3 regions of the Kushneria phosphatilytica genome follow, and region 3 is predicted to be linked to each of the others. Evidence: predicted binding sites of a transcription regulator. Region 3 holds the regulator's gene; each other region holds the start of a gene.
The links. The regulator LexA, encoded in region 3, represses DNA repair genes until DNA is damaged. The targets are predictions, from matches to a motif close to TACTGTNTANNTANACAGTA.
Positions count from the first base shown of each region.

Region 1 (6,138 bases), 370 kb from region 3:
ACGTTACAATCTCAGTACCCAACCTCTGAGCTGGCTCGAGTTCGGGATACGCTACGCCCGAACCACAGAAACTCCGCAAGGTTTTGATGACCTCGTCGAAGGCAACGACTATCTCAACAATGGTATTGATACCAAGCTGCTGTTGAATCGTGAAAGCGCAGTTCTACCTCAACTGGCAATAGGCTTTCGCAACCTGGGTGGCGCCAGTCTGTTTCGCAGTGAATATCTGGTGGCCAGCAAGCGCTGGTACGACTTCGACTTCAGCCTTGGGTTGGGTTGGGGCTATCTTGCCGGCGACGACGATCTGGATGAGGCTCTGGACAACGTCACCATCAACCCCGATCGCAGCGTGAGCACTTCAGGGGTTGATGACTTCTCGGTCAGTGACCTGTTCAGCGGTTCACCCAGGGCCTTCGGAGGCGTCGAATACCAGACGCCCTGGCAACCATTGAGACTGGCCATCGAATATGATGCCAATGATTATGATAACGAACCGCTCAAGGAAGCCCGGGAGCAGGATTCGCATGTCAACTACGGCGCCCACTACCGCCTGACCGATAATATTGACATGCATGCAGGTTGGGAACGTGGTTCCACCTTCATGTGGGGATTGACCCTGTCGACCAACCTGGCCGGACTGAGCCAGGCGCAGGATAGCACCCCACCGGAAAAGCTCGACACGAAGCAGCCCTCAGCTCAAACGGATTGGCAGGCAACCAGTGATAAACTGGCCGATAACGCCGGTTTTGATGTCCACCGCATTACCCGAAACGATGACACGTTGACCCTGGAAGGTGAGTCGCGCACTTATCGCTCATGGCGGAAAACCGAAGGGCGCGCCAATCGGATTCTGGCTAATCGGGTGGATCCCGCTATCCAGACCTTTCGCTATCGGCAACTGGACCATGGCCTGGTCATTCGCGATGATTTCCATGATCGGCAGGATTTCGTACAGGCGGTCCGCGCACGCGATAAGGCAACGCCGTATGAAACCGGCATTTATGCCCGGAGTACGCTGAATCGCCCCCAGGGTGAAACTGTTGAAGACCAGCAGCCCGATCGATTGCGTTTTGGTGTCAGCCCTCATCTGCTGCAAAACGATGGGAGTCAGGATGGGTATCTCTATCAGCTTTTTGCGACAGCCGATGCCGAATTTTTCACTGACAGCCGCGGCTGGTTTTCCGGCGAAGCAGGCCTGAACATTACCGATAACCTGGATCGCTACGAATATCGGGATAATGGCAAGTTGCACCGTGTCCGTTCTCGACGAGAAGACTATCTCGATGAAAGTCGAGCAGGACTTTACAACCTCCAATATACGCGTGTGGGTCAGCTTGATCGCGACTGGTCGGTAATGGCTTATGGTGGCCTGCTGGAAATGATGTATGCCGGTGCTGGCGGTGAATTGCTTTATCGTCCACTCGAAAGCAATGTTGCACTGGGCATGGATATCAACTGGGTCAAGCAGCGTGATTTTGATCAGGGCTTTGGGACCCGGGATTATGATACCTGGACAGGGCAGGCCACAGCCTACATCGATACCGGCTATCATGATGTATTGGCCAAGGTCAGTGCAGGAAGATATCTCGCCAGGGACTGGGGAGGTACGCTGGATTTATCCCGTGAGTTTGTCGATGGAGCCAGGATTGGCGCATGGGCTACATTTACCGACGCCAACGATGATTTCGACAAGGGCGATTTCAATCGCGGCGTTTATATCAGCGTACCGCTTGATGCCTTCTTTGCAGGCGCAGGTGATCAGCAGGGGCAAATTGCCTGGCAACCGCTGATGCGCGATAGTGGCGCAACTCTTGACCGCCGTTACCAGCTCTATGAGATGACGCGGCATCGCGATATGGACCATTACTGGCAGGATAACGACGCATCCTATGAATAACTGATGTATCAGCAATGAAATAACCGCCTTCCCGGGAAGGCGGTTATTTTTTCGATCACTCATGCCATATATGCAATGGCATAACGAATCAGCTCTCGGTGCGCTCGACCCAGTTTTCCACGGTGTCGTTACCGTACTCTTCCTTCCACGCCTTGAGCGTCTTGTGATTACCGCCACGTGTTTCCACAACCTCGCCGGTATGCGGATTACGATATACCTTGAGCTTGCGTTTACGACGTGAACCTGAAGTGCCATTGGAAGCCCTGGAGGTATCACGCTGGCCAGATTGGCGACGCTCCGGATCCAGAATTGCAATGATATCGCTGGCGTTCTTGTCGTACTCCGACATCAGTGCCTCAAGCTTTTCCTTGAACTCCAGCTCACTCTTCAGGCGCTGATCCTGCTCAAGCTGTTGCAACTCATCACGCAGCTGCCTGAGCTGCTGCTCTTTCTGCATATATTCATTGAGTAACGACATTAATAACCTCATTCAAAAGAGCACTGACAAGGACGTATGACCGATAACCTCGGCCAGAGGAATCTGCACAAGCCAGCGTTTCTGCCATATCGCAACAAGTGCGGATGTCTTTCACATCCTGACAATTTACAGGTGTAGAGTTATTATATTGTCACTCATGGAGTTTTTCAAAATGCATCTTCGCTTTTTTTGACTCTTTACCTGAATATGCACAAATAATGTTTGTATCAGCACATTCAGTCGAACACCATCAAAGTTTTCTCCCGACTCAAAGGACAAGGCACATTGCCGAACAATCAATTATTTCGAAGTTACCAAACAGTCTTCTCTCATATAAGCTATTGACTGACAACAATAGGCAACTGCATATCTTCGGCAGCGGATTGAGTTAGAAGTTCGTAATCCACCAGTTTCGCCAGAAAACGATTAAAGCGACGTCGTATCCTCTGACGAGCAAACCAGGGCCAGTAAGTCGCCAGCGGTAAGAGAGAAGGATTGGCGACACCATCAATTAACCAGAGCCTGAGGCCTTCCTCGCCCAGCTGACAGACTATATTACGATCATTGAGATCTGACGGGACGATCCAGTAGTTTTCCAGATACTGTCCCAGAGAGAGCAACTGCTGGCGAAAGCGTTCGCACATCAGTAATGATGGATCAGTCTGGCGATAATAACGAATAGTTCTCGATACACGCCCATCATGATCAGTAATCAGCGTATAAACCAGTCCCTCGCCATAATCCGTCATTAGAGTGCCGTAATAACGAGGAACATGATGCCAATTGTCGAGCCGCCATGTCAGCCGGGCAAAATAGGCCTTTTCACGCTCATTCTGTTCACTGCCACGCGAGGGATAGCGAGGCACCTTGACACAACGTTCAGGCTCCCCGGGGTGGCGATAGACTCGTCGGTCGTTGCCTTCGCCGATCAATACTCCAGCCGAACCGAGCCTTATCATGTCACGCATCTCCGGACATTGACCACTCCCGAAACCAGGCTGTTTCGTATCGCCTCGTGCCTCACTGAGTCTTCACCTTGAATCCAAAAACAGACTATCCTGTAAAATACTGGATATAAATACATGAACCTGCTCTAAAGCCATGCGAAAGATACTTCACGCAGACTGTGACTGCTTTTACGCAGCCGTTGAGATGCGAGACGACCCGTCGCTAAGCGATATCCCTCTGGCCATAGGAGGCCGCGCTGCACAACGTGGCGTAGTGGCAACATGCAACTATCCTGCACGCAGATTCGGCATCCATTCAGCCATGTCGATGGCTCAGGCTGTAAGGCTCTGTCCTCATCTTCATATTCTGCCACCGGACTTCGATCGCTATCGAAGGGTTTCCGCTCAGATACAAACCATATTTCATGAACTGACGCCACTGGTAGAACCCCTCTCACTGGATGAAGCCTATCTGGATGTCAGTGATATCGAAAGGTTTCACGGCAGCGCTACCTGGATGGCACGCTGGCTTAAACGTCGTATTTACGAGCAGGTCGGCATTATCATTTCCATAGGCGTAGCACCCAACAAGTTTCTGGCCAAGATCGCCAGCGACTGGGATAAACCGGATGGTCTTTTCGTCATCTCCCCCGATCAGACCGATCACTTCATTGCCAACCTGCCTATCGATAAGCTGCATGGTGTAGGCCCGGCCACAACCGAAAAGCTTCATAACATGGAGATCCGCACCTGCAGCGATCTTCAGCGGCAACCTCTCGCCCATCTACTGGAGCACTTTGGAAAGTTCGGTGCACGGCTTCACGAACTATCCAGAGGCATTGATGAACGACCGGTCAAACTGGAACGTGAACGCAAATCGATCAGCGTTGAAACAACCTTTGATCGGGATCTCAAATCATTGGAAGAGTGTCGAACAGCTCTGGCACCTCTGTTGGTAAAGCTCGACGAGCGTATCGAAAGAAACGGTCGCCCTGCCCTTCAGAAGCTGTTTGTCAAAATACGCTTCGATGACTTTTCCCTGACAACCTTCGAAATTGCCGGCACAAGTGCAGAGGCTGCGTATTTTCTACCCCTGCTGGAACAGGCCTGGCAGCGTAGTGCCAGGCCTGTTCGTCTACTGGGCGCAGGTGTGCGACTCACTCCGCCCGAGGCCGGACGCCAGATATCACTGTTTGACTGACATGGCATTGATTATCCACTTGCTCAGGCAAATACCACAGTCTTGTTACCCTGAATCAGAATACGATCCTGAAGATGCCATCGCACGCCCCGTGCCAGTACGCTCTTTTCGACATCACGCCCCAACCTGACCAGATCATCTGCCGTATGGCAGTGCGTGACCCGCTGAATATCCTGCTCGATAATGGGACCGGCATCGAGCTCATCGGTCACATAATGACAGGTAGCACCAATCAGTTTGACACCACGCTCAAAAGCCTGATGATAAGGCCGCGCGCCAGCGAATGATGGCAGAAAGCTGTGATGTATGTTGATCACCTGCCCCTGATAACGAGCACAAAACCACGGCGGCAGAATCTGCATGTATCGGGCAAGTATGATGGTATCGACATTATGGGACTCGATCAGCTGATCGATGTGCATGAATGCCGCTTCCCGGCCTTCAGACGTAACCGGTACACAGTGATACTCCAGACCGTGCCATTCAACCAGCGAACGCAAATCCTCGTGATTGGCGATGACACACGCAATCTCACAGTTGAGCTCATCGGTTGACCAGCGATAGAGCAGATCCACCAGACAATGCGACTGTCGTGAAACCATGATGGCCACTCGTCGCTTCTGCGCCGTTTCCTGCCAGCGCCATTCCATGTCGAATGATTCGGCAATGGGCTGAAAGGCTTCATTCAGTTGAGCCTGTGATCGTGGTTGTTCGAAGCGCACTTCATAGCGCATGAAAAAACGCTGTGAGGTCAGATCCGAATGCTGGCTGGCCTCGATAATCGAGCCGGAATGCGCCGCAATAAAGGTCGAGACGCGCGCCACAATACCGACCTGATCGGGACAGGCAACGACGAGTCTGTAATCGTATGACATGATAACGTAAGTACTGCCTGACAAAAGGAAAGGATAAGTTTAACGAATTCAGATACTTTTGCGCACCTTTCGTTGTTCCCCTTTCCTGCGGTGCGTATAGTAAAGCCTCCAGGGTTGAAAGGTTGTCCATGACTCAACCACGCGTACATATCCGACCGCGCCGTCGTCCCGAACTGGATATTATCCCTCTTGGCGGGTGCGGCAGCATTGGCATGAACCTGACATTATATGGTTTCGAAGGTCGCTGGATAGCCGTCGATTGCGGGATGGCCCTGCGTCAGGACCTGCCTGAAACACCTCTGCAGATCCCTGATATCGGGCCTTCTCTTGAAGAAGGCATCAGACCCGAGGCCGTTCTGGTGACCCATGGGCATGAAGACCATCTTGGGGCGCTGAGCTGGTTATGGCCACACTGGGGATGTCCAATCTTCGCCTCTCCTCTGGCCGCCGAGATCCTGCGGTGTAAATTTGCCGACAAGGGGCTGAGTACCGCCTCCATACAGACTTTCCAGCCCGGCGACTCACTGGAGCTTGCTGGATTCGGTGTGACCACTATCCCGGTCACTCACTCGATTCCTGAAAGTTGCGCGATACTGATTCAGACACGCTCGCATCGTGTATTGCATACAGGCGACTGGAAACTGGACAAAACGCCAGTGCTTGGCCCACCTATTGACGAATCTGCCTTGCAAGCACTCTCGCCGATCGATCTTGTCATTGGAGACTCCACCAACGCTAAC
Region 1 covers NZ_CP043420.1:1,948,071-1,954,208, forward strand. The annotation lists gene FY550_RS08940 (YjbH domain-containing protein) at 1-1,897, shown strand, start outside; gene FY550_RS08945 (histone-like nucleoid-structuring protein, MvaT/MvaU family) at 1,986-2,375, opposite strand; gene FY550_RS08950 (YrbL family protein) at 2,714-3,334, opposite strand; gene dinB (DNA polymerase IV) at 3,477-4,523, shown strand; gene purU (formyltetrahydrofolate deformylase) at 4,547-5,398, opposite strand; gene FY550_RS08965 (ribonuclease J) at 5,611-6,138, shown strand, end outside.
Region 1: dinB (DNA polymerase IV) is a predicted target of LexA. The motif match lies at 3,442-3,461, and genes of this name have one in related genera.

Region 2 (6,138 bases), 1.4 Mb from region 3:
GCACCGCCTTCGGGTCCCAGGTCAATCAGCCAGTCCGCAGTCTTGATGACATCCAGATTGTGTTCAATGACCACGATGGTATTGCCGTGATCACGCAATCGATGGAGGACCGATAGCAGCTGATTGATATCCTCGAAGTGAAGGCCGGTGGTCGGCTCGTCAAGGATATAGAGCGTGCGCCCGGTATCTCGTTTGGCCAGTTCCCTTGCCAGTTTGACGCGTTGTGCTTCACCGCCCGACAACGTGGTAGCACTCTGCCCAAGTCGAACATAAGACAGGCCCACATCCATCAGCGTCTGCAGTCGACGTGCAATGGCCGGCACGGGAGAGAAAAATTCGAGGGCTTCCTCGACAGTCATCTCCAGCACTTCGTGGATATTGTGCCCCTTGTAGTTCACTTCGAGGGTTTCACGGTTATAGCGCTTGCCACCACAGACATCGCAGGGCACGTAAATGTCCGGCAGAAAGTGCATTTCAACCTTGATCAGCCCTTCGCCCTGACAGGCCTCACAGCGCCCGCCCTTGACGTTGAATGAGAAACGTCCGGGCTTGTAACCTCGTGAGCGAGCTTCCTCGGTACCGGCAAACAACTCCCGGATCGGTGTGAAAATTCCGGTGTAGGTCGCCGGGTTGGAACGAGGTGTCCGGCCGATGGGGCTCTGATCGATGTCGATGATCTTGTCGAGGTGATCAAGCCCCTGAATCTCCTTGTAGGGCGCGGGCGTCAGGCTGGTAGCGTTGTTAAGCTCCCTGGCAGCGACCGGCATCAGGGTTGAATTGATCAGGGTCGATTTGCCGGACCCGGATACCCCGGTGACACAGACGAAAAGGCCCAGAGGCAGGGTCAGATCGACATTGGAAAGATTATGGCCACTGGCCCCGGTCAGGCGTATAACGCGATCTTCGTTAATGGGGGTGCGCGAAGCCGGAATATCGATGCGCCGGCTACCGGCCAGGTAGCGGCCGGTCAGGGATTCCTCGTTGCGCTCGATTTCGTCGGGCGTACCCTGCGCAACAATGTGGCCACCATGGACTCCGGCACCGGGCCCGATATCAAGCACATGGTCGGCCGAGCGAATGGCCTCCTCATCATGCTCGACCACGATCACCGTATTACCGAGATCGCGCAACCGGGTCAGTGTCTGCAACAGTCGGTCGTTATCACGTTGATGCAGGCCGATCGAGGGTTCATCGAGGATATACATGACCCCTACCAGGCCGGCGCCGATCTGGCTGGCCAGACGAATGCGCTGTGCCTCGCCACCCGACAGGGTATCGGCACTGCGTTCCAGGGTCAGATAGTCCAGGCCGACATTGACCAGAAATTCCAGGCGGCTACTGATCTCGTGAAGGATGCGATTGGCAATCTCACCCTTGCGGCCGGGGATGGCCAGCTGATTGAAGAACTCCCGGGCGTCGCCGATCGGCATGCGGACCACGTCCGGCAGCGAGGTGCCGGTGACGAAGACATGGCGTGACTCACGACGCAGGCGGCTGCCATGACAGGTGGGGCAGGCCTGTACCGAGAGCAATCGGGCCAGGTCATCGCGCACCGTATTTGAATCGGTCTCGCGGTAACGTCGCTCCATGTTGGGCAGTACCCCTTCAAAGGGGTGCTCGCGAGTCACCTTGCGTCCGCGGTCGTTGACGTAACTGAAGGCAACCGATTCGCGGCCACTGCCATGGAGCACTACATCCCTGGCACGTTGTGGTAGCTGTCGCCAGGGCGTTTCCAGTTCAAATTTGAAGTGGGCGGCTACGGCTTCGAGCTGGTTGAAGTAGTAGATACTGCGACGATCCCAGCCCTTGATAACGCCTTCGGCCAGAGAGAGCTCCTGCTGGCGAATCAGCTTGTCCGGATCGAAGTACTGCAGTACTCCAAGCCCATCGCAACTGGGGCAGGCCCCGGCCGGATTGTTGAACGAGAACATGCGTGGTTCGAGCTCGGAGATCGAATAGCCGCAGACCGGGCAGGAAAAACGGGAGGAAAACACCATGTCTTCCCTGTCACCATCCATGAAGTGCAGGATGGCGGCACCATCGGCAAGATTCAGGGCCGTCTCGAAGGATTCTGCCAGACGCTGCTGGAGATCATCCCGGATACGCAGGCGGTCGACGACCACGCTGATGTCGTGTTTGCGGTTCTTGTCCAGCGTCGGCAGCTCATCGAACTCAAAGGTAGTGCCATCGATGTGTACCCGCACGAAACCCTGTGCGCGCAGTTCGGTCAAGAGCTGCTGATGCTCACCCTTGCGGCCCTTGATCACTGGTGCCAGCAACATCACCCGAGTGCTGTCTTCCAGTGCCAGAGTCTGATCGACCATTTGTGAGACCGTCTGTGCCTCCAGATCGATATCGTGATCGGGGCAGCGCGGCGTGCCGGCGCGTGCAAACAGCAGGCGCAGATAATCATGGATTTCGGTAATGGTGCCGACGGTCGAACGCGGATTGTGCGAGGTCGATTTCTGCTCGATGGAGATGGCCGGTGATAGCCCTTCGATGTGATCCACATCGGGCTTTTCCATCATCGACAGGAACTGACGCGCGTAGGTGGACAGCGATTCGACATAACGTCGCTGCCCCTCTGCATAGAGCGTATCGAACGCCAGTGAGGACTTGCCGGAGCCCGACAGACCAGTGACCACGATCAACCTGTCACGAGGGAGTTCAACGTCGATGTTCTTCAGATTGTGGGTACGCGCCCCGCGCACCGAAATGCGATCCATACCTACCTCGCTACCAGGCTCAATGGAATACTATAGGCGGTGGCCCGAGCTCCCCGCAAAGACAACCGCCTTTCCCGGCAGGGTGCCGGGTCGGTAGAATAGTTCAGTGGCGCGACTCATGCCGGATGCGCTTGTCATATCGTCCCGGGCGCCCTGCTGTGACCTGATCGGCAGATGTCGACCAGGACAGTGAATATCCATACAGTATACAATACCTGACGCTGTCAAGGTGTGATGCCTGACAGTCAGGTCATTCAGGCGTCCTGCGCCGCACGACAGAGGAGAGAGACATGGCCCGAGGGGTGAACAAGGTCATTCTGATCGGCAACCTGGGACAGGATCCGGAAGTCCGCTATCTGCCTTCCGGAAATCCGGTGTGCAATCTGCGCCTGGCGACCACGGACAGCTGGACGGATCGCCAGAGTGGTCAGCGCCAGGAGCGCACCGAATGGCACAGCGTCGTGATGTTCAACAAGCTGGCTGAAATCGCGCAGCAGTATGTCAAAAAAGGCTCGCGCATCTATGTTGAAGGTCGCTTGCAGACACGCAAGTGGCAGGGGCAGGATGGCCAGGATCGCTATACCACCGAGATCGTGGCCAACGATATGCAGATGCTCGATACGCGAGGCGGCGAGGGCGGTAATTTCGCCGGGAGTCAGCAGAGCGGCAACAATTATGGTGGTGGCGGCCAGCAGGGTAATAATTACGGTGGTCAGCAGGGTGGTCACTATGGCAGCAGTCAATCGAATGGTGGCCAGCAGGGCAATCAGGGCAATTCCGGGCAGGGTCAGGGCGCACCCAATCCGGGAAGCTTCGATGATTTCGATGACGAGATCCCCTTCTAGTCGTCGCCTGCCGCTCCCCCCTGCTTCGGCTTTCTCGGTTCTGCTGATCAGTCGATGATGAGCGATTTGCAGTCCGGTCGATCTGGCATCCGGAGAGCGAAGCCATTTTCCATTATTGCTTGTCTCCGGTTGCCGGTATGGCGCTTTCCGACGGTGAGCCAATGCAGGTGGGGCAGGGCGCTGAAGGCCGGACAGAAAGGGGGGCGCTCAAGCGAGACAGTATGGCTGTTTATGGTCACGTTCGGGGCCCTCTGATGGATGCTCCACTCTCCGATTTTCTGTAAAGTGGGCGCCCGGTGCGATACAGGCGCCTTCCTGTCCTGCCGCTACGATGCTGCCCACCTCGACAGGCTCACTCCGATGCACTCAGATCGAATGACATGAAGCTATATCTACTCGATGCAGAGCACTGTCTGGGACATGCGCTAAGCCGGCTTTGCCAGTCACGTGGTGATGTTGAACTGATCACTTCAGAGGACACTTCGACGGATGCGGCAACGCTCGAACGCTTGCGTCCCGATGCGGTATTGCTTCCTCCGCTGGGGCGGCCTGCTGATATCGATCCCGGTCTGGTGTTCGAACATTCCGAGGCCGTGGAGCGCCTCCTTGAGCACTGTCTGAGTGTGGGTGTGCCGCTGGTCTGGTGTGTCAGTGATCAGATATTCGAGCAGGGCAGTGCGCAGCCGATTGAAGAGACCGCCATACCCGCGCCATATGATGAGGGGCTCAAGCGGATGGTATCAGTCGGCAATTTGATTCGGGCACGCTTGCCGGAGCACTTCATCCTGCGCATTGGACCGCTTTTCGGACTTTCCGGACGCGATGCCTGGCTTGAAGAAATGTTGGTGGCACTGGAGCAGGGCGAAACCCTGCGTGCCGCCGAAGACAGTCTGATCTGCCCCACTTCGGTAGAGGCACTGGCCATGGCGCTGATCGGTATGCTGCAACAGCAATACCACGGTGCCCACGCCTGGGGGGCCTATCATCTGGCCGGTGTCGAATCGGTTAGCCCCTTTACCTTTTTGTCCGTGGTGCGGCATCAGCTTGAAACTCGTTTGCGGGGATTGTCGGTGGATATTGAGCCAGGCCAGGTAGCTCCCCTGCATCATCACCATGATGAACCGCTAAAGCGTATTCTCAACTGTCGTCGGATGCTGGAGACCTTTGGCATCCACCAGAAGCCCTGGCGAGTGGAAATCGACAGAATGCTTGAGCGCTGGTGCGCCGAGCATCACGGGGGCGGAGAGACCCTGCCATGAAGTTGCTGCGTAGCCTGCTGTTCTACATGGGATACCTGTTGGCCATTGTGGTGGCAGCTTTCACACTGGTTCCTGTGGCAGCCTGCCTGCCTCTGAGACATCGTTTCAGGGTGCTTAATCAGTACAATCGTTTCATTATCTTCTGGTTCGGTCTCTGCTGTGGCGTTCGTTACCGCATCGAGGGGCTCGGCAATCTGCCTGATCGTCCCTGTGTGGTGCTCTCCAATCATCAGAGTGAATGGGAAACCCTCTATCTGCAGCTGCTCAAGCCGCCAATGTGTACGGTATTCAAGAAGGAGTTGCTTAATATTCCGATTTTTGGCTGGTCACTGAGACTGATCTGGCCGATCCCACTGGATCGCACCAATCCCTCGAGTGCGGTACGCAAGGTCCTGACCGAGGGCGCAGAGCGTTTGAAGGCGGGCATGTCGGTGCTGATTTTCCCTGAAGGTACCCGGGTGCCGCCAGGGCACCGACGGCCTTTCAAGAAAAGCGGTATTCATGTGGCCTGCCGGGTCGGGGCGCCGATCGTACCGGTGGCGCATAATGCCGGTGAGCGCTGGCCTGGGCGGCGGCTGGTGAAGTCGCCGGGGCAGCTGACAATGGTCGTAGGCCCGGTGATTGAAACCGAGGGGCGTCGGCCCAATGAGGTGCTGGCGGAAGTGGAAAGATTCGTGGAGACAGAGCTCGCCCGCATCTCGGAAGTGCCGCGTCCGGCGGGACCAGATGAGCCCGAGGCCAAAGTGGCTGGTTAAAGGTTGGAAGCGTGCGCCGGGCGGATGCCCGGCGCACAGAGTCTTCAGTCGGTCATGCGGCTGAAGACCAGACAGGCATTGGTCCCCCCGAAACCGAAGCTGTTGGAGAGCGCTCGATTCAGGGTGACGTTATCCCGACGCTGACGCACGATATCAAACCCTTCGGCGGCAGGGTCGATCTCTTCAAGATTGGCCGACGCGCAGATAAAGCCCTGTTGCATCATCAGTAGCGTATAAATGGCCTCCTGGGCGCCGGTCGCTCCCAGCGAGTGCCCGGTCAGAGACTTGGTCGACGAGAGCGGGGGGACGTTGTCGCCGAAGACGTCACGCAGACCGCGGAGTTCACTGATGTCTCCGACCGAGGTCGAGGTGCCGTGAGTATTGATATAGTCGATCGGTTCCTGCACGTTGGCCAGCGCCTGGCGCATGCAACGGGCCCCGCCTTCGCCGGAGGGCGCGACCATGTCGTAACCATCCGAGTTGGCGCCATAGCCAATCAGTTCGGCGTAAATTTTTGCGCCGCGGGCACGGGCATGCTCAAGTTCCTCCATGA
Region 2 covers NZ_CP043420.1:3,013,038-3,019,175, reverse strand. The annotation lists gene uvrA (excinuclease ABC subunit UvrA) at 1-2,726, opposite strand, end outside; gene ssb (single-stranded DNA-binding protein) at 3,017-3,571, shown strand; gene FY550_RS13860 (sugar nucleotide-binding protein) at 3,952-4,830, shown strand; gene FY550_RS13855 (lysophospholipid acyltransferase family protein) at 4,827-5,585, shown strand; gene fabB (beta-ketoacyl-ACP synthase I) at 5,630-6,138, opposite strand, start outside.
Region 2: uvrA (excinuclease ABC subunit UvrA) is a predicted target of LexA. The motif match lies at 2,914-2,933, and genes of this name have one in related genera.

Region 3 (6,138 bases):
AATGGGTGTCGATCCCGACAACGGCTGGCGTGCGCATTACGAAATTCTGCCCGGCAAGGAGAAGGTGGTCGATGAGTTGCGTCGCCTTGCCGAAAGTGCCGATGCTGTCTATCTCGCTACCGACCTTGATCGCGAGGGTGAGGCCATCGCCTGGCATCTGCGCGAGACCATCGGGGGCGACGATACTCGCTATCGCAGGGTGGTATTCAACGAGATCACCAAAAATGCCATTCGTCAGGCTTTTGAACAGCCCGGTGAGCTCCAGCTCGACCGCGTACATGCCCAGCAGGCACGGCGCTTTCTGGATCGTGTAGTGGGCTTCATGCTTTCACCTCTGCTTTGGAACAAGGTGGCGCGAGGCCTGTCTGCCGGCCGGGTGCAGTCCGTGGCCGTTCGTCTGATTGTTGAGCGTGAGCGCGAGATTCGGGCCTTCGTTCCCCGTGAATACTGGGATGTGCACGCTGATCTGACAGCTTCGGATGGTAGCCCGGTGCGTTTCGAAGTGGCGCGTCATCAGGGCGAGAATTTCCAGCCTGCTTCCGAAGAGGAAACGCTGCAGAAGATTGCGCCGCTGCGTAGCGCGGATTATGTCATTACCGGACGTGAGGATCGGCCAACCACCAGCAAGCCGAATGCGCCCTTCATTACCTCGACTCTTCAGCAGGCGGCCAGCGGTCGGCTGGGCTTTTCGGTCAAGAAGACCATGACCCTGGCGCAGCGTCTCTATGAGGCGGGGTATATCACCTACATGCGTACCGACTCGACCAATCTGTCGGGTGATGCCATCAGCATGGCGCGCGCCTATATTGACGATCAGTATGGCAAGCGTTACCTGCCAGACTCTCCCAATCGATATAGCAGTCGCGAGGGCGCTCAGGAAGCTCACGAAGCCATTCGCCCCAGTGATGTAAATCGCACCGCAAGCGATCTCAGCGGTATGGAACGGGATGCCGAACGACTCTATGAGCTCATATGGCGACAGTTTGTGGCTTGTCAGATGACGCCGGCTCAGTACCTGTCGACCACGCTGACCATCGAAGCCGAAGGTTTCGAGTTGCGCGCGCGCGGTCGGGTCCTTCGTTTTGATGGCTATACCCGGGTGATGAAGCCGGCCGGGAAGCGGGAAGAGGATCAGTCGCTGCCTGATCTGCAAAAGGGCGCCGAGATGACTCTGGAGGCGCTTGATCCGCAGCAGCATTTCACCAAACCGCCGGCGCGTTATACCGAAGCGAGTCTGGTCAAGGAGCTGGAAAAGCGGGGAATCGGGCGTCCGTCGACCTATGCCTCCATTATTTCCACCATTCAGGAGCGCGGCTATGTGCAACTCGAAAGCCGTCGCTTCTATGCTGAAAAGCTGGGTGAGATCGTCACCGACAGGCTGGTCGAATCCTTCCATGACCTGCTCGATTATGGATTTACAGCGCGCATGGAAGATGAGCTGGATGACGTCGCTGAAGGCGAGCGCGACTGGCGTGCTCTGCTGGACACCTTCTATGACGATTTCCGCCGCAAACTCGAGCATGCCGAGGGTGAAAACGGCATGCGCCCCAATCAGCCGATAGAGACCGATATCGAGTGTCCTACCTGTGGAAGGCCGATGCAGATTCGGACAGCTTCAACAGGGGTATTTCTTGGCTGCTCGGGGTATACCCTGCCACCGAAGGAGCGCTGCAAGACCACCATCGATCTGTTGCCTGGGGATGAAGCCATCCCGGCAGATGCCGACGAGTCGGCAGAAACGGAAGCGCTGCGCGCCAAGCGTCGTAATCCGAATACCGGCACTGCGATGAACAGCTACCTGGTCGATGAGACCCGTAAGCTTCATCTGAGTAATGATGACGATGGCTACTATGAGATCGAATATGGTCAGTTCAGGATCAAGGGCTACGAAGGGCCGACCATCGAATGTGACAAGTGTGGTGCTGAAATGCAGTTGCGATCCGGGCGTTTTGGCAAGTATTTCGCCTGTACCAATGACGAATGCCGCAATACCCGTAAGCTGCTGAAGAATGGCGAGCCAGCGCCGCCCAAGATGGATCCGATTCCCATGCCGGAGCTGGCCTGCCGCAAGGTGGATGATCACTATGTGTTGCGTGATGGCGCCAGTGGCCTGTTTCTGGCGGCCAGCCAGTTCCCCAAAAACCGTGAAACCCGTCCACCCCTGGTAAAGGAACTCAAGGCACACGCCGAGGAGTTGCCTGAAAAGTATCTCTTTCTGTTGGATGCGCCGAGCGAAGATCCGGAGGGCAATCCGGCCCAGATCCGTTTTTCACGCAAGACGAAGAGTCAGTATGTGCTGACCGAGGTTGACGGCAAGGCAAGCGGCTGGCGGGCGATTTTTGATCAGGGTCAATGGCAGGTCGAGGATAATCGCAAGAGTCGCAAGGCATCGTAATCTTTCGGATGGTGAGCCATGAGCGCACGTGCACGCACCAATCAGTTGCTTTATCAGGCACGCTTGCTACTGGCGATGCCGGTGGGCGAAGACGAACATGCCGATGCGCGCCGTATGGCGCTGGAAGAGAGTGCGCTGGCACAGCTTGAGCTGGCGTTGGCCTCACTCATCGAAGAGATTGCCCATATCTGTAACTGGCCGGATATGGAATGGCGACAGGCATTGCTTGATCCACCGCGCAGTGTGGCGGAAATCGAGCGCCTGCGCGCCCTGCGCGAGGACGGCAGCAGTTGGCTGGCAAGGCTGTTGTGGCATATTGATCGATTGCATGGCGAAGAAGGCGCTGCAATGCGTCAGCGGCCCAGCATGACCATTACCACGACCGGCCGTGCCGGGCTGGCTGATGACCTCCATGATGCGCTTGCGGGATTTGCGACGCTACTGCCGGCGTTACGCGAGACCGGAGTAGAGTGGTGACGCCGAGTATTGGCCGTGTTAGGCTGATCTTGCATAGCGACCACGGCAGATGACTGCCGTGGTCGCTTTTCGTTGTCGGACAGACATACAGTACTGTCCGCTTATGGTCAGAGAGGTAATCAATGTCCGACGCCGCGATTCTGGAGATTGTTGAACTTGCCGATGGCGAGGTGGTGCTGCGGCCTTCACAGGGCAATGAGGAACCGCTGGTGGCCATCCGGTTTTCCAGTGAAGTGCTGGATATGCTGCGTTGCAGCCGTTTCGAAGTGGCGCGCGAAATGCTCGATCATGTCATTTCACGCACAACCCTGTGGGAGGGAGATGAGGCCGAAGAGGAGAGTGAGCGCCCGTCGGTTGTTCACTGACGAGTGACAAAGCCGATGCCCGACATCATGTCGGGCAGGTTATGGACGAGAGAGACAACAGACTCAGTCGAGCCCCTGACCGTTGCCCCCGCGGATGATCCCGACGCCGATACCTTCGATTTCCAGTGTCTGGCAGGTTGTATCGACTTCAATAGGCTGAAAATCGGGATTTTCGGCCAGCAGACGCACCTGATTGTTCTGGCGTTCAAAGCGTTTGACCGTGACTTCATCATCCAGTCGGGCCACCACGATCTGGCCGTTACGAATATCGGTGGTGCGATGCACCGCCAACAGGTCGCCTTCGAGTATGCCGGCATCTCGCATCGATAGACCTCGTACTCGCAAGAGGTAGTCCGCATTGGGAGTAAAGAAATCGGCGGGTAGTGGACAGTGACGATCGATGTGTTCGGCCGCCAGAATGGGACTGCCGGCGGCGACCTCGCCAATGACCGGAAGCCCATCGGGCACTTCCTCGTTGTGCGGCAGTCGAATACCTCGTGAGGTCCCGGGCACCATATCGATCACGCCCTTGCGGCGCAGGGCGCGCAAATGTTCCTCGGCGGCATTGGGGGAGCGGAATCCCAGTGCCGAGGCAATTTCGGCCCGAGTCGGCGGGTAGCCGAAATCCTGAATGGTCTGAAGGATGAAGTCGTAAACCAGCTGCTGGCGCTGGGTGAGCGGACGTGTCATGGGCGAGCTCACGATGTTAATGTATACAGCCTGTAATTGTATCCAGCTGTTGGATGGATGCCAACCGCCGGAACGCTCCAGGGTTCCGAGATTGCAACAAATGGACAAGCGACACTGCCATGACGGCCAATGACACCGTGACCCGCCTGCTTGATACAGCCGAGGCGCTGTTTGCCGAGCACGGCTTTACAGAGACCTCCTTACGGCGCATCACCAGCGATGCCGGTGTCAATCTCGCGGCGGTCAACTATCATTTCGGTTCCAAGCAGGCCCTGATTGAATCGGTCTTTTCCCGCTATCTGACGCCTTTTTGCGCTTATTTTCATGCTGAGCTTGATCAGCTCGAAATGCAGTGTGTCAACGATCGGCCACCAACACTCGAGCAACTGCTTGATGTCCTGTTTCGCAGCATGCTGGAAACACCTTCGGAAAGCGGCGACCTGCGGACTTTCATGAAATTGCTTGGAGTGGCTTATAGCCAGAGCCAGGCGCATCTGCGCAAGCACCTTCAGGATCGCTATGGCGATAGCATGAGGCGCTTTCTGGAGCTCTTGCGACAGGCAACACCGGAATTGCCCGCGGAAGAGCGATTCTGGCGACTGCATTTCCTGCTGGGTTCGGTCATCTTTACGCTCTCGGATCCGGTCACACTACGTGATCTGGCTGAAACCGGTTACCACCAGCAGGTACGAATACGCACTCTGACGCAGCGGCTTAAACCGGTCGCCATCAGTGCCATGAGAGCCCCATTACCTGAAATGAACACAACGACACGCGAGGAGCGTGATGCTGATAATGCACTATTCTTCCGCGCTTGAGTGTGTCGCCGGTGGGAGGCCGATGCTCACCCAACAGGACAGGAGTAGACCCTCATGGACGGTGTGAGCGGTGCGGTAATGTGTGATATTGCAGGCACTGAGCTCAATGATGAAGAGCGCGAGTGGCTGCAGGATCCGGCGCTTGGCGGCATTATTCTTTTTGCTCGGAATCTCGTCTCTCCGGCACAGATGCGAGCATTATGCAATGACATCCGGGCGATCAATGACCAGTTATTGATTGCCATTGATCAGGAGGGTGGACGCGTACAGCGCTTGCGTGAGGGGGTGACTCGTCTGCCTCCCATGGCCGCTCTGGGGCGTTTCTGGCAGCAGGATCCCGAGGCGGCTGTGGTGCTGGCGCACGATACAGGCTGGTTGCTGGCGACCGAGATGGCAGCGTGCGGTGTCGATTTCAGTTTCGCCCCGGTACTGGATCTGGATGATGCCCGTTGCCCGGCCATTGGCAACCGGGCATTCTCAAGCGACCCGGCTGCTGTGGTGACATTGGCTGGCGCCTTTATCGACGGTTTGTCAGAGGCCGGTATGGCGGCAGTAGGCAAGCATTTTCCCGGTCATGGGGGGGTCACTCTGGATTCTCATCTGACCCTGCCGGAAGATGATCGATCTCTGGCCGAGCTGCGTGCTCGCGATCTGGTTCCCTTCGAGCAACTGGCGGGTCGCCTTTCCGGTATCATGCCGGCTCATGTTCGTTTTACTGCCGTGGATACTCAGCCGGCCGGTTTTTCATCGCGCTGGCTCGATATGCTGCGCGCATTGCCGGACTTTGCCGGTGCCATCATCTCCGATGATCTATCGATGCAGGGAGCCCATGTGGCAGGAGATGCTGCGGCGCGTGCCCGTGCGGCGCTACAGGCAGGCTGTGATCTGATCCTGATGTGCAATGATGCCGAAGCTGCCGCTCAGGCCCGTCGAGTGATCGATGATTCCGGGACTTTACCCCTCCAGCAAAAGCACCTGAGGCGGCTTCAGCTGGCCGGAACGCGGCCGCCATTGAGCAAGCTGACAGACGATGCCCGTTTGAAAGATATCAGGGTGCGCTTGCAGCAACTGGAGTAGGGCGTGTGCAGAGAGGTTGCGTGCTTTTCCTGAATGCCCTGTTTTCAAATTAATCCAGATTGCTATGAATATCATCGATTCGGGTGCTGCCCTGGCTGGCTCACTTCAGCATCATCTTGCCCAGTGGCTGCACGTGCCGGGCTGGATCCTGTTACCGGGGTTGCTGCTGCTTGTCGCCGTGATCATCGATCTTGGCCTTTATTATCTGATGTCGCGTCTCGAGCATCGGTTGCGACGCTCGCCGCGCCGCTGGGACGACCCCATCATTCACGGTCTGCGTGTTCCTCTGCGTATCTGGATCTGGCTGACAGCGCTC
Region 3 covers NZ_CP043420.1:1,573,587-1,579,724, forward strand. The annotation lists gene topA (type I DNA topoisomerase) at 1-2,395, shown strand, start outside; gene FY550_RS07185 (DUF6586 family protein) at 2,414-2,872, shown strand; gene FY550_RS07190 (hypothetical protein) at 2,995-3,237, shown strand; gene lexA (transcriptional repressor LexA) at 3,301-3,927, opposite strand; gene FY550_RS07200 (TetR/AcrR family transcriptional regulator) at 4,047-4,745, shown strand; gene nagZ (beta-N-acetylhexosaminidase) at 4,800-5,822, shown strand; gene FY550_RS07210 (mechanosensitive ion channel family protein) at 5,887-6,138, shown strand, end outside.